One region of the Ferrigenium sp. UT5 genome, then DNA from elsewhere that is predicted to be linked to it. Evidence: riboswitches for the same ligand, from Rfam matches in the RefSeq annotation. Region 1 holds a riboswitch; the other holds the start of a gene.

Region 1 (5,739 bases):
GGCGAGCAATCGCGCGGGCGAAAATGATAGAATCGCCGCCCTCGGATCATTCTATACGGTAGCGGAAGTCATGCGTGTGCGCGGGGTGCGCGGTGCATGAGTTCCCCCGATTTCCAAGATGGCAAAACAGATCAGGACCGACGACGAATTTAACTTGCAACGCCAGGCCAGACGCCGTTTGATCGGGGCGATTGCCCTGATGCTTGCGGTGGTGATCTTCCTGCCGATGATTTTCGATGCCGACCCGGGCGCAACGGTGAAGCAGGATATCGAACTGCGCATCCCGGAAAAAGCGGCGCCGCTGCCGGCGGCGGAAAGTGCGCCGCAAAAAGTTGAAGCAACGGCGGCTGATGCCGTTCCCGCCCCCTTACCTGTAGTCGCGGTCGAACCCGTACCCGCGCCGGTCGTTGCTGAGATGCCGATGGCGCAGCCGGTGGAGAAACCGCTGCCGAAGCCGGAAGCAAAACCGGTCGTGAAGCAGGTGCCTGCCGCACCCGCCAAGCCGGCCAGCCAACGCGCCGGCTGGGTGGTTCAGGTCGGTGCGTATTCCAAGGCGGATGCGGCCAAACAAATGGCGGCGAACCTCAAGCAACGCGGTTATCCGGTTTACACCGAGCAAGTCGGCAGCATGGTGCGGGTGCGGGTCGGGAGCTATCCCGGCAAGGCGGCGGCGGACAAGGTGCGTGCCAAGCTTGAAGCCATCGGTTTGCATCCGAACGTGCTCAATCTGGAATAGGCATCCATGACGATTTTTGATATTGCGGTTGTCGCCATCCTGATCCTGTCGGCCTTGCTCGGCTGGTGGCGCGGATTCATGTATGAGCTTTTTTCGCTGCTCGGCTGGGTGGCCGCCTATGTCGTGGCGCGCACGTTCTCGGCGCAGGTGACCCCGTATATTCCGCAGGCAATCGGTGCGGACAGCCTCCGTTCGGCGACCGCTTTTGCGCTGGTGTTCATCGTGGTGCTGATCGTGGGGGCGGTGTTTGCCTGGTTCCTGTCGAAACTGGCAAAATTTGCCGGACTGGGCGGAATGGACGGCAAGTTCGGCGCAATGTTCGGGGCGATGCGCGGCATCCTGGTGGTGCTTGCGCTGGTATGGCTGGCGGGGCTGACCCAAATACCCCAGCAAGCCTGGTGGAAGAATGCCTGGACCAGCAAACCGTTGCAACAGGCGGCGCTGTACGCCAAAGATTTCGTGCCGGAAAATGTGGCGCCGAAATAGTCCGATCAACGATACGAAATAACGGGAACGACCATGTGCGGGATTCTTGGGGTGGTGGCGAATACACCGGTGAACCAGTTGTTGTATGACGGTTTGCAGGTGTTGCAGCATCGGGGGCAGGATGCTGCGGGCATCGCCACGCTGGAGGGGCGGACTTTCAATCTGCACAAGGGAAACGGCTTGGTGCGAGACGTGTTCCGTACCCGCAACATGCGCGCGCTCAAGGGCAATGCCGGTATCGCGCATGTGCGCTATCCGACCGCAGGTTCGGCGGTCGATCACAATGAGGCGCAACCGTTTTACGTCAATTCGCCGTTCGGCATCGTGCTCGGGCACAACGGCAATCTCACCAACACGGATGAGTTGCGGCGCGCCATGTACCAGCAGGACTTGCGCCACATCAACACCGGTTCTGATTCCGAAGTGCTGCTGAACGTGCTGGCGCACGAACTGCAGGAAAAGGCCACCGGCTTCAAGCTCGACCCGCAGAAGATATTCGCCGCCGTGTCCGGCGTGCATCGCCGTTGCCAGGGCGCCTATGCGGTGGTGGCGATGATTGCGGGCTATGGCCTGCTCGCCTTCCGCGATCCGCACGGTATCCGTCCGCTGGTGGTCGGCCGCAATCCGGCGGCCGACGGGGTCGAGTATCTGGTCGCATCCGAATCGGTGGCGCTGGATACGCTGGGTTTCAAGTTCCTGCGCGACATCGCGCCGGGAGAAGCGGTGTTCATCGACCTTGAGGCAAATTTCCACAGCCAGCAATGCGCCGAGCATCCCCGCCTCAATCCCTGCATCTTCGAATACGTCTATTTCGCCCGGCCGGACTCGGTGATGGATGGAATCTCGGTCTATGCCACGCGCTTGTTCATGGGCGAGTATCTGGCGGAAAAGATCCGTCGCGAATGGCCGGATCACGATATCGACGTGGTGATCCCGATTCCGGATTCCAGCCGCCCGAGCGCGTTGCAACTGGCCAACCATCTGGGAATTCCTTTCCGCGAAGGTTTCGTCAAGAACCGCTATATCGGACGGACTTTCATCATGCCGGGGCAGACGATGCGCAAGAAATCCGTGCGCCAGAAACTGAATGCCATCGGCATCGAATTCAAGGACAAGAACGTGCTGCTGGTGGACGACTCCATCGTGCGCGGCACCACCAGCCGCGAGATCGTGCAGATGGCGCGCGATGCCGGCGCGCGCAAGGTCTTTTTCGCTTCCGCCGCGCCGCCGGTGAAATTCCCCAATGTGTACGGCATCGACATGCCGACGCGGCAGGAACTGATCGCGACCGGCCGCAGCGACGAGCAGATCGGCCAGGAAATCGGCGCCGATCGCCTGATCTATCAGGATCTGGACGATCTCAAGGCGGCCGTGAGCAAAGCGAATCCCGACGTAACCGTTTTTGACGCATCCTGTTTCGACGGCTGTTACATCACCGGCGACATCACCGCGGAGTATCTGGATCACGTCGAGGCCGCGCGCAACGGCCATGGCAAGGAAGCGACAACGGACGACGAGCAGATGGAACTGGATCTGGTGATGAGCGCGTCGTCGATGTGAGTTGACGGTTTGCGGCGGGAAGTGCTACTTTTCGCCTGCGCCGATTTGAGGAACAGCTTGCGGGCGCATTACAAATACAGCTAAAGCGGGGAGAACCCGGTTTGGCGCCAAGCTTTCCGGGTTTTTTGTTGCGCGCGCGATCTGCCGCGCGGGAGGTGATGATGTCTGATTCCGAATACCAGCTTGAAACTTTGGCCGTCAGGGCGGGGCGCGTGCAAACCCCTTTCATGGAACATGGTGAGGCGATGTTCCTGACTTCGAGTTTCACTTTTGACAACGCCGCACAGGCGGCCCGGCGCTTCATCGGTGAAGAGCCGGGCAACATCTACGCGCGCTTCACCAATCCCACGACCAGCATGTTCGAGGAACGGTTGGCCGCGCTGGAAGGGGCGGAGCAGTGCGTGGCGACCTCAAGCGGCATGTCTGCCATCCTGTCCTGTTGCATGGGCTTGCTGAAGGCAGGTGATCACATCGTCGCCTCGCGCAGCCTGTTCGGTTCGACCATCAACCTGTTCAACAACTACTTCAAGAAGTTCGGTGTGGAGACGAGTTACGTCTCGGCAACCGATGTCGCAGAATGGCAGGCGGCGGTGCGGCCGAACACGAAACTGTTTTTCCTGGAGACGCCGTCCAATCCGCTGACCGAGATCTCCGACATTGCCGCCATCGCGGCGGTGGCCAAGAAATGCGGCGCGCTGCTGGCGGTGGACAACTGTTTCTGCACGCCCATCCTGCAACGCCCGCTGGAGCTGGGCGCGGACATCGTCATCCATTCCGCCACCAAATACATCGACGGACAGGGGCGCGTGCTGGGCGGCGCGGTGCTGGGCAGCAAGAAACTGATGGAGCCGGTGTACGGCTTTCTGCGCACCGCCGGGCCGACCATGAGCGCGTTCAACGCCTGGGTGTTCCTGAAGGGGCTGGAGACGCTCAAGCTGCGCATGGACGCGCACAGCGCCAATGCCTTGCAACTCGCGCAATGGCTGGAGCAACAGCCGAACGTGGCGCGCGTGTTCTATCCCGGCTTGCCGTCGCATCCGCAACATCAGCTTGCGATGAAGCAGCAGAAGACCGGTGGCGGCATCGTGGCGTTCGAGGTGAAGGGCGGCAAGGAAGCGGCGTGGCGGGTGATCGATAACACCAAACTGTTGTCCATCACCGCTAACCTCGGAGACACCAAGACCACCATCACCCATCCGGCGACCACCACCCATGCGCGCATCTCGCCGGAAGCGCGCGCGGCGGCCGGCATCACCGACGGCTTGATCCGCATCGCGGTCGGGCTGGAGGCGGTGGTGGACATTCAGAACGATCTGGCGCGCGGCCTTTAGTGGGCGCAAAAAACAAGACAATAATTTAGGCGCTGCTATCTGAGATAGAGCGGCGACGCCTCAAACAAAGCTCTGGATTTTGCGCTTCATCTTGGGAGGGTTTTCTGCGCAACAAGATTCGTGCGATACAAGGCAAGGCCGCGAAAGCAAATATCGGCCTGCATTTTTCTGCCGATTGCGACGATGCCGATACGACGCAGTTGCCGCGTATTGAGCGCAAGCTGAATCCGGTGCGGAACGAAAGCCGTGAAGGGGATGCGCAGTGTTTGCCAATGCGCACCAGCGGTAAAGCTGTGGCGGTAGGACTGCCAAACCCTTTGCGTATCGGCAGTCCGTAGATGCAGGTTGTAGCGGTCATTGTTTCCGCACACCTCGATTTCGATGCCATCAAAACCGCTGGCATCCAGCAATCCATCCGTCCCCAGATCAAGGCTGGCTTGCACAAAGCCGCCGTTGTTCTCCAGGCGTACTTCACCGCTTAAACGCAGGCACGGCTTGCCGTCAACCATCGTGGCGTGCAATGCCGCTTGCGATATTCCGCCCATGACGGTATCCGTCACCGCTCGCCACGGCTTGCCCTGGTTCGCGAACGCATCATCGCGCTCCCGGTTGTCGAGGCTGAAAGTTGATGTCTCGGGCATGGGGTGCGCCTAGCTTTTGAACCAGGACAACAAAGACTTTGGCTTGTCTTCTGCGCGATTTGAATTGGCGAGGGTGTGTGCCACTTCATGCAAAAACGCATTCGCTTGGGCCGCGTTGAAATCATAGGGTTGGAACAGGCCATTTTCGCTGTAGCGCAAGACCATTTCGTTGTTGTTGCCGTTGAACGCGACATAATCCATGGACCAGGTCGGGAACAGGCGCGCACTGATTTCGCTATAGTCGATCAGCACGCACTTGGAATGGCGCGGGTCACTGCTGATGCGCAAGTAAGTCTGGTTCACATCGCGCCGTTCACCTTCCAGGCATTGGAAGAAATAGCGGTCCGAGTACATCAACATGCCGGTGACGAATTTGCTCTTGTTGTTGATTTTGGATTTTTCCAAAATCTGTTTAAGGTCTGCTTCAGACACGTCATTTTTGGAATAACTGATGTAGATCAAGCGAACGAGCATGGCAATTCCTTTCTTGAGTTGGTTAGAGTGTACGGGGGGTTTTTTGCAGGCTGGCAGGCATCGTCAGGGTTTGCATGTCCCATTTTTCCAGCAGCAGAATCTCATGCAAACACGCTTCGAGTACCGCATGCGCGCGTTCTGCATCGGATGCGATGCGCTGATGGACCGCGACATCGGTGTCGGTTTGATTGAGGCAAGCTTGTTGGTAAGCGAAAAGGTCGCGCAGACCGATGATGTGTTTTGCCACTTGTGCCGGGCAGGCACATTGATAGATCAATGACTGATCCAGGATGTGACTGAGTTGGGCATCTGAAAATTGTGTGTTCAAGGTAGCTCCTTTTTTTTCGGATGAATGTGGGCACAGGCGACAGGTGTCTTGAAACCGCGCACGGAAATGGTTTCGGCGACAGGGGCGGCTAAAAAATCAAAGCGTGCACGGTTCGCCACCTCTTGGGTTGCCAGGATTTCCCGGCCTTGCGCGAGGGCGCACAGGCGCGCAGCCAGATGCACA
Region 2 (5,739 bases), on a different contig from region 1:
GATGGGCGAGCTGCCGGTCACCATCCGCACCTACGACCTGGGCGCGGACAAGCAACTCAAGGGGGCCACCCGTGTCGCCAGCAATCCCGCACTCGGGCTGCGCGCCATCCGCCTGTGCCTGGCCGAACCCAAACTGTTCCGCGCCCAGTTGCGCGCCCTGTTTCGCGCCTCGGTGTACGGCAACCTGAAGATTCTGGTGCCGATGCTGTCCGGCGCATCCGAGATCATCCAGACCCTGCAGATGATCGCCACGGTCAAACAGGAACTGCTGGCAGACGACATTCCCTGCAAACCCGACGTGCCGATCGGCGGCATGATCGAGATTCCGGCCGCCGCCCTGGCGCTCGGCGTGTTCATCAAAAAACTCGATTTCCTCTCCATCGGCACCAATGACCTGATCCAGTACACCCTGGCCATCGACCGCACCGACGAGGAAGTCTCTCACCTGTATGACCCGCTGCACCCGGCCGTGCTGGAACTGCTGGCACACGTCATCGGCAGCGCCAACAAGGCGAACGTGCCGGTTTCGGTGTGCGGCGAAATGGCGGGCGAGCTGGCTTATACCCGCTTGCTGCTCGGCCTGGGGCTGCGCCAGTTCTCGATGCACCCGGCGCAATTGCTCGCCACCAAGCAGCGTGTGCTGACCAGCAACCTGGCGGACATCACACCCCTCGCGCAAAAGATTCTGCGTGCCGATGACCCGCTGAAAATACGCGAGCTGCTGGATCGGCTCAATGCCTAGTGTAGTGCTGCACTCTTAACGATACTTATTGCGAACCTTTGTGGGTCGGACTTCAGTCCGACATGTCGGGTTAAAACCCGACCCACAAGGGCTTCCCGCACCTTGGCATAAGTTCCAGATAGCGTGCGACACTACCCTAGAACTCATACTCGACCTGCATCCTGAAGGTGTGGTTAGGCGCGGCGTTGCTTGCCCCGAGCAGCCATGCGGTGTTGTACTTGATGGCTTGCCGGTTGCGGAGCGCGAACTTGCCGAAGATTGCCGGGCCGATGCGGTGGTTCTGGTCGATCCGTTTGTTCCAGTCGTTCCATTTTCCCATCTCACCGAAGCCCTGTACGCCGAATTCCAGAATGGGTTGCCAGCGGTATTTGGCTTGCCACTGGTAGCCGAGGTTGGTGCCGAATGACTCGCCACTTTCATCCGCCTTTCCGAACGCGCGTTCAAGAAGTAAGTTGCCGTTTAACTGGAGCTTGCCGAATTCGGTCTGGAACAACGGGCCGAGCTTGAGTTCCCACGGTGCATTGCTGCTTAACGGGGCTTCCAGTTCGGTGATGAAGCCGATGTCCACCGGATATTGCCCGGTGTCGGTGAACTGGAATTTGTTCTCCCATTCGACGACGGTCAGGTTTTCGGCCGTCGAAACGATCTCACGCTTCAGGTAGATCTCGGTGAACCAGGTCTCTGAGACACCATAGCCAAAACCAAAGCTGCCCACCTGTTTGTCCGAGCCGTCCGGCTGGCGGGCCGAACCGAATTTCACGTCAAGTTCACGTTCACCATATTCGACGGCGGGGGTGAAGACATAATCCGCCGGCCCGGCGCAGGCGATGCCGGTGTTCAGGGCGGTGGCCAGGCATAGAACGAGCGTACGGAATTTCATGATTAAACTGCCCCTGTGGATGGGGCGGATGAGGGGGTTGAAGGCGTTGGCTGATGGGCGCGTTTAGCCCATTTCATGCCGCTGGCGATGACGACCAATGCGGTGACGTAAAACACTAATTGCATGCCGGCTGGATGCGAGTCATAGCCGATCAGGCTGTGTAGCAACATGCCGGGCAGTCCGTTTTCCGGCAGTGCCGCCGAGGTGTCCCACAGAGGGGCGGCGAGGCTGGGCAGCAAGTCGGCCTGGATCAGGAAATGCGCGGCCTGCGAGGCCATGCCGGCCGCCAGTAGCAACACCAATACGCCGGTTGCGGCAAAAAACCAGCGCATCGGCACGCGCAGAAGCCCGGCATAAATCGTGTAGCCGACCGCGATGCCGAGCAGCATGCCGACCATGCCGCCGAGTATCATTGAGGACTGCCCGCCATCGCCCGAGGCGGCGATGCCGTAGAGGAACAGCACGGTTTCCGATCCCTCTCTGAGCACGGCCAGTCCGACGATGACCAATAGCACCGAACCCTCGCGGTTGCCGTCGCGAATGGCACCGCCCACCCGGCGTGCGTTGGCCGCCAGCGCGGCACCATGCGACGACATCCAGATGTTGTGCCATGCCAGCATCAGCACCGCGATGCCGAGCACGATGGCGTTAAAAATCTCCTGGCCGATGCCGCTGGCCAGCGATCCGATCGCGTCGGTAGACGCAGCGACCACGCCGGAACCCACCAGCCCCGCCAGCAGCCCGGCGGCCAGCCAGCGTCTGCTGCCGGGAATGTTGCGCGTCGCGGCAGCGAGAATCCCGATGATGATGGAGGCTTCCAGTATTTCCCGAAAAACAATGATTGCGGTTCCAAACATGGCGCTCTCCGTGTGTTTTATTGGACTATTGGGCGACGATGACGCCTTGGGCGGTGGTTTCGTGAAATTCTCCGGTGAACGGGTAACGCCCTGGGGCAAGCGGGCCGATGTAAATCGTGGCGGTGCCGTGTCCGGCGATCACTTTTTCCCGGTTCAGCGAATGGCTGTCGAATTCCTCCGGCGTGGCATCCTGATTCTCGATCAGGAGCTTGATCTTCGTGCCGGACGGAACCGTGAGCTCGGTCGGCTGGAATTGATGGTCTTTAATTGTCAGCATATAGTTGGCCGCGTGCGCGGTGAATGGAAAGAGTAGGGTGACAAGCAGCAAGCGTTTCAAGGCAATCTCCTCGGTAATTTAATGCTAATGATAATTGTTCTCATTTGTAATTGCAACCAGTTTCCGGCATAATTCTTCGAACTAAGCGGGAGGTAACGATATGCACCAGCCTGAACACCTCAAGAGTGCCGGTCTCAAATCCACCCTGCCACGGCTTAAGATGCTGGAGCTGTTTGAAAACAGCAAAGAACGCCATGTGAGCGCGGAAGACGTTTATAAGCAGTTGCTCAGCAGCGGGGATGACGTGGGCTTGGCAACGGTGTACCGCGTGCTGACCCAGTTCGAGCAGGCCGGAATACTGGTGCGGCACCATTTCGAAGGCGGCAAGTCGGTGTTTGAACTGAACAAGGGCGAACATCACGATCACATCGTTTGTCTGCAATGCGGCCATGTCGAGGAGTTCTACGATAAGACCATTGAAGCGCGTCAGGAAAAAGTTGCCACCGAACTCGGCTTCACCATCCATGACCACTCGCTTCACATCTACGCGGATTGCAATAAAAAGAAATGCCCGCATAAACGCTAAAGGAAACCGCTAAAGAATGCCGCCCGGAACACATTGACAGCATTTCATAAAACACGGAAACTTCGTTCCGTGCCGATTTGAGTTCAGCTTGCGGGGCACGTTAAACATTCCAGCTAAAGCGAGGTAACCCGCTCTGGCTAAAAGCTGCGCGGGTTTTTCATTTGGAGTGGCTTTGAGTACTTCGGTCGGCATTGTCAAGGCGCAGCGCGCCCTTTTTGATACCCCTCTTGCCTGCAGGAGCGGTGCCGTATTGCCGCAATTCGAGCTGGTCTATGAGACCTATGGCACGCTGAATGCCGATAAATCGAATGCCATCCTCGTCTGTCACGCGCTGTCGGGACATCATCATGTCGCCGGGATTTACGCGGATGACGAAAAAAATGTCGGCTGGTGGGACAACATGATCGGTCCGGGCAAGCCGGTGGATACCGACCAGTTCTTCGTCATCGGACTGAATAATCTCGGCGGCTGCCACGGCTCGACCGGGCCATCCAGTATCGATCCCGCCATCGGCCAACCCTACGGTTCGAGTTTTCCGATGGTGACCGTGGAAGACTGGGTCGCCTCGCAGGCGCAACTGGCCGACCGGCTTGGCATCCGCCAGTTCGCCGCCGTGATGGGGGGCAGCCTGGGCGGCATGCAGGCGATGCAGTGGGCGATCTCCTTCCCGGAGCGGGTGCGCCACGTGCTGGCGATCGCCACCGCGCCGCGCCTGACCACCGAGAACATCGCCTTCAACGACGTGGCACGCAACGCCATCCTGACCGATCCCGATTTTCACGGCGGCGACTTCTACCAGCATGGCGTGGTCCCGACGCGCGGGCTGCGCCTGGCCCGCATGCTGGGACATATCACCTATCTTTCCGATGACGCGATGGCCGGCAAGTTCGGGCGCGGGTTGCGTTCGGGCGAATACCAGTACGGGTACGACATCGAGTTCGAGGTCGAGTCCTACCTGCGCTATCAGGGCGACAAGTTCGCCGCCTACTTCGACGCCAACACCTATCTGCTGATGACCAAGGCACTGGATTACTTCGACCCGGCGCGGCATGCCGGGAACAATCTGGCGGCTGCCTTCGCGCCGATCCGCGCCGGTTTCCTGGTGCTGTCGTTTTCCAGCGACTGGCGCTTCTCGCCGGAGCGCTCGCGCGAGATCGTGCGCGCCCTGCTGCACAACAAGCGCGACGTCAGCTATGCCGAAATCGCTTCGCAGCACGGCCACGATTCCTTCCTGATGGACGCGCCGCAATACTTCACCGTGGTGCGAAACTACCTGGAAAACGTGGCAAGGGAGTGCGCAGCATGAGTCCGGCCATCATCCAATCCCGTCCCGATTTGGCCGCCATCGCCGCCTGGGTTCCGCAAGGCTCATCCGTGCTCGACCTGGGTTGCGGCGACGGCAGTCTGCTGCGCTACCTGCGCGAAACGCGCGCGGTGCGCGGCTACGGCGTGGAGATCGCCGCCGCCAATATCGCCGCCTGCATCGCCAACGGCGTGAATGTGATCCAGAACGATCTGGATCACGGACTGGCGGACTTCGAGAGCGCCTCTTTCGATTGCGTCATCCTGTCGCAGACGCTGCAAGCCACGCGCCATACCGAGACCTTGATGAACGAGATCGTCAGAGTCGGGCGTGAAGGCATCATCAGCTTTCCGAACTTCGGCTACTGGAAGAACCGCTTGCAGATCATCAACGGCCACATGCCGGTGTCGAGACAGTTGCCTTACCAGTGGTATGACACGCCCAATGTGCACCTGTGCACCTTGAACGATTTCGAGCTGCTGTGCGACCACCTGCATATCCGCATCCTGGGTCGTCATGTGATGAACGAGCGCGGCGACGTCAACCTGCTGCCTAACCTGCGCGGCAGCGTGGCGGTGTATCGCTTCAAGCGCGAGGCATGAGCGTCTGGCAACAGTTGTTCACCAAACGCATGTTGATATGCGTGTTCACGGGTTTTGCTTCCGGCTTGCCGCTGTTTCTGCTGTTCAATCTGGTGCCGGCGTGGTTGCGCAGCGAGCAGGTGGACCTGAAGACCATCGGCCTGTTCGCGCTGATCCAGTTCCCCTACACGTGGAAGTTCATCTGGTCGCCGTTCCTCGATCGGTATGTCGTGCCGGTGCTGGGGCGGCGACGCGGCTGGATGCTGCTGACGCAGATCGGCCTGCTGGTGACCATCGCTGTCATGGGCGGCTTCTCGCCGGGCAGCGACCTGGTCGCCATCGCCTGGATCGCTACTCTGCTGGCGGTGTTGAGCGCCACCCAGGACATCGTGCTGGATGCCTACCGGCGCGAATTGTTGAGTGATGTCGAACTCGGCTTGGGCAACGCCATCCACGTCAACGCCTACCGCATCGCCGGACTGGTGCCGGGTTCGCTGTCGCTGATCCTTGCCG

The links. A riboswitch is a leader RNA that binds a small molecule or an ion and turns the genes downstream of it on or off. The one in region 1 is predicted to bind S-adenosylmethionine.
Region 2: linked by a shared signal. The riboswitch ahead of ACKTSJ_RS02130 (homoserine O-acetyltransferase) and the one ahead of ACKTSJ_RS04015 (O-succinylhomoserine sulfhydrylase) in region 1 are both predicted to bind S-adenosylmethionine.

What each region holds. Positions count from the first base shown of each region.
Region 1 covers NZ_BAAFRY010000007.1:44,132-49,870, reverse strand. Annotated here, with positions in the region: gene folC (bifunctional tetrahydrofolate synthase/dihydrofolate synthase) at 1-100, shown strand, start outside; gene ACKTSJ_RS04030 (SPOR domain-containing protein) at 119-736, shown strand; gene ACKTSJ_RS04025 (CvpA family protein) at 743-1,222, shown strand; gene purF (amidophosphoribosyltransferase) at 1,256-2,782, shown strand; SAM riboswitch at 2,810-2,883, shown strand; gene ACKTSJ_RS04015 (O-succinylhomoserine sulfhydrylase) at 2,944-4,113, shown strand; gene ACKTSJ_RS04010 (CIA30 family protein) at 4,200-4,754, opposite strand; gene ACKTSJ_RS04005 (BLUF domain-containing protein) at 4,764-5,228, opposite strand; gene ACKTSJ_RS04000 (hypothetical protein) at 5,251-5,556, opposite strand; gene ACKTSJ_RS03995 (adenylate/guanylate cyclase domain-containing protein) at 5,553-5,739, opposite strand, start outside.
Region 2 covers NZ_BAAFRY010000004.1:20,568-26,306, forward strand. Annotated here, with positions in the region: gene ptsP (phosphoenolpyruvate--protein phosphotransferase) at 1-742, shown strand, start outside; gene ACKTSJ_RS02110 (hypothetical protein) at 879-1,622, opposite strand; gene ACKTSJ_RS02115 (FTR1 family protein) at 1,625-2,479, opposite strand; gene ACKTSJ_RS02120 (cupredoxin domain-containing protein) at 2,505-2,816, opposite strand; gene fur (ferric iron uptake transcriptional regulator) at 2,917-3,342, shown strand; SAM riboswitch at 3,402-3,476, shown strand; gene ACKTSJ_RS02130 (homoserine O-acetyltransferase) at 3,515-4,648, shown strand; gene metW (methionine biosynthesis protein MetW) at 4,645-5,247, shown strand; gene ACKTSJ_RS02140 (AmpG family muropeptide MFS transporter) at 5,244-5,739, shown strand, end outside.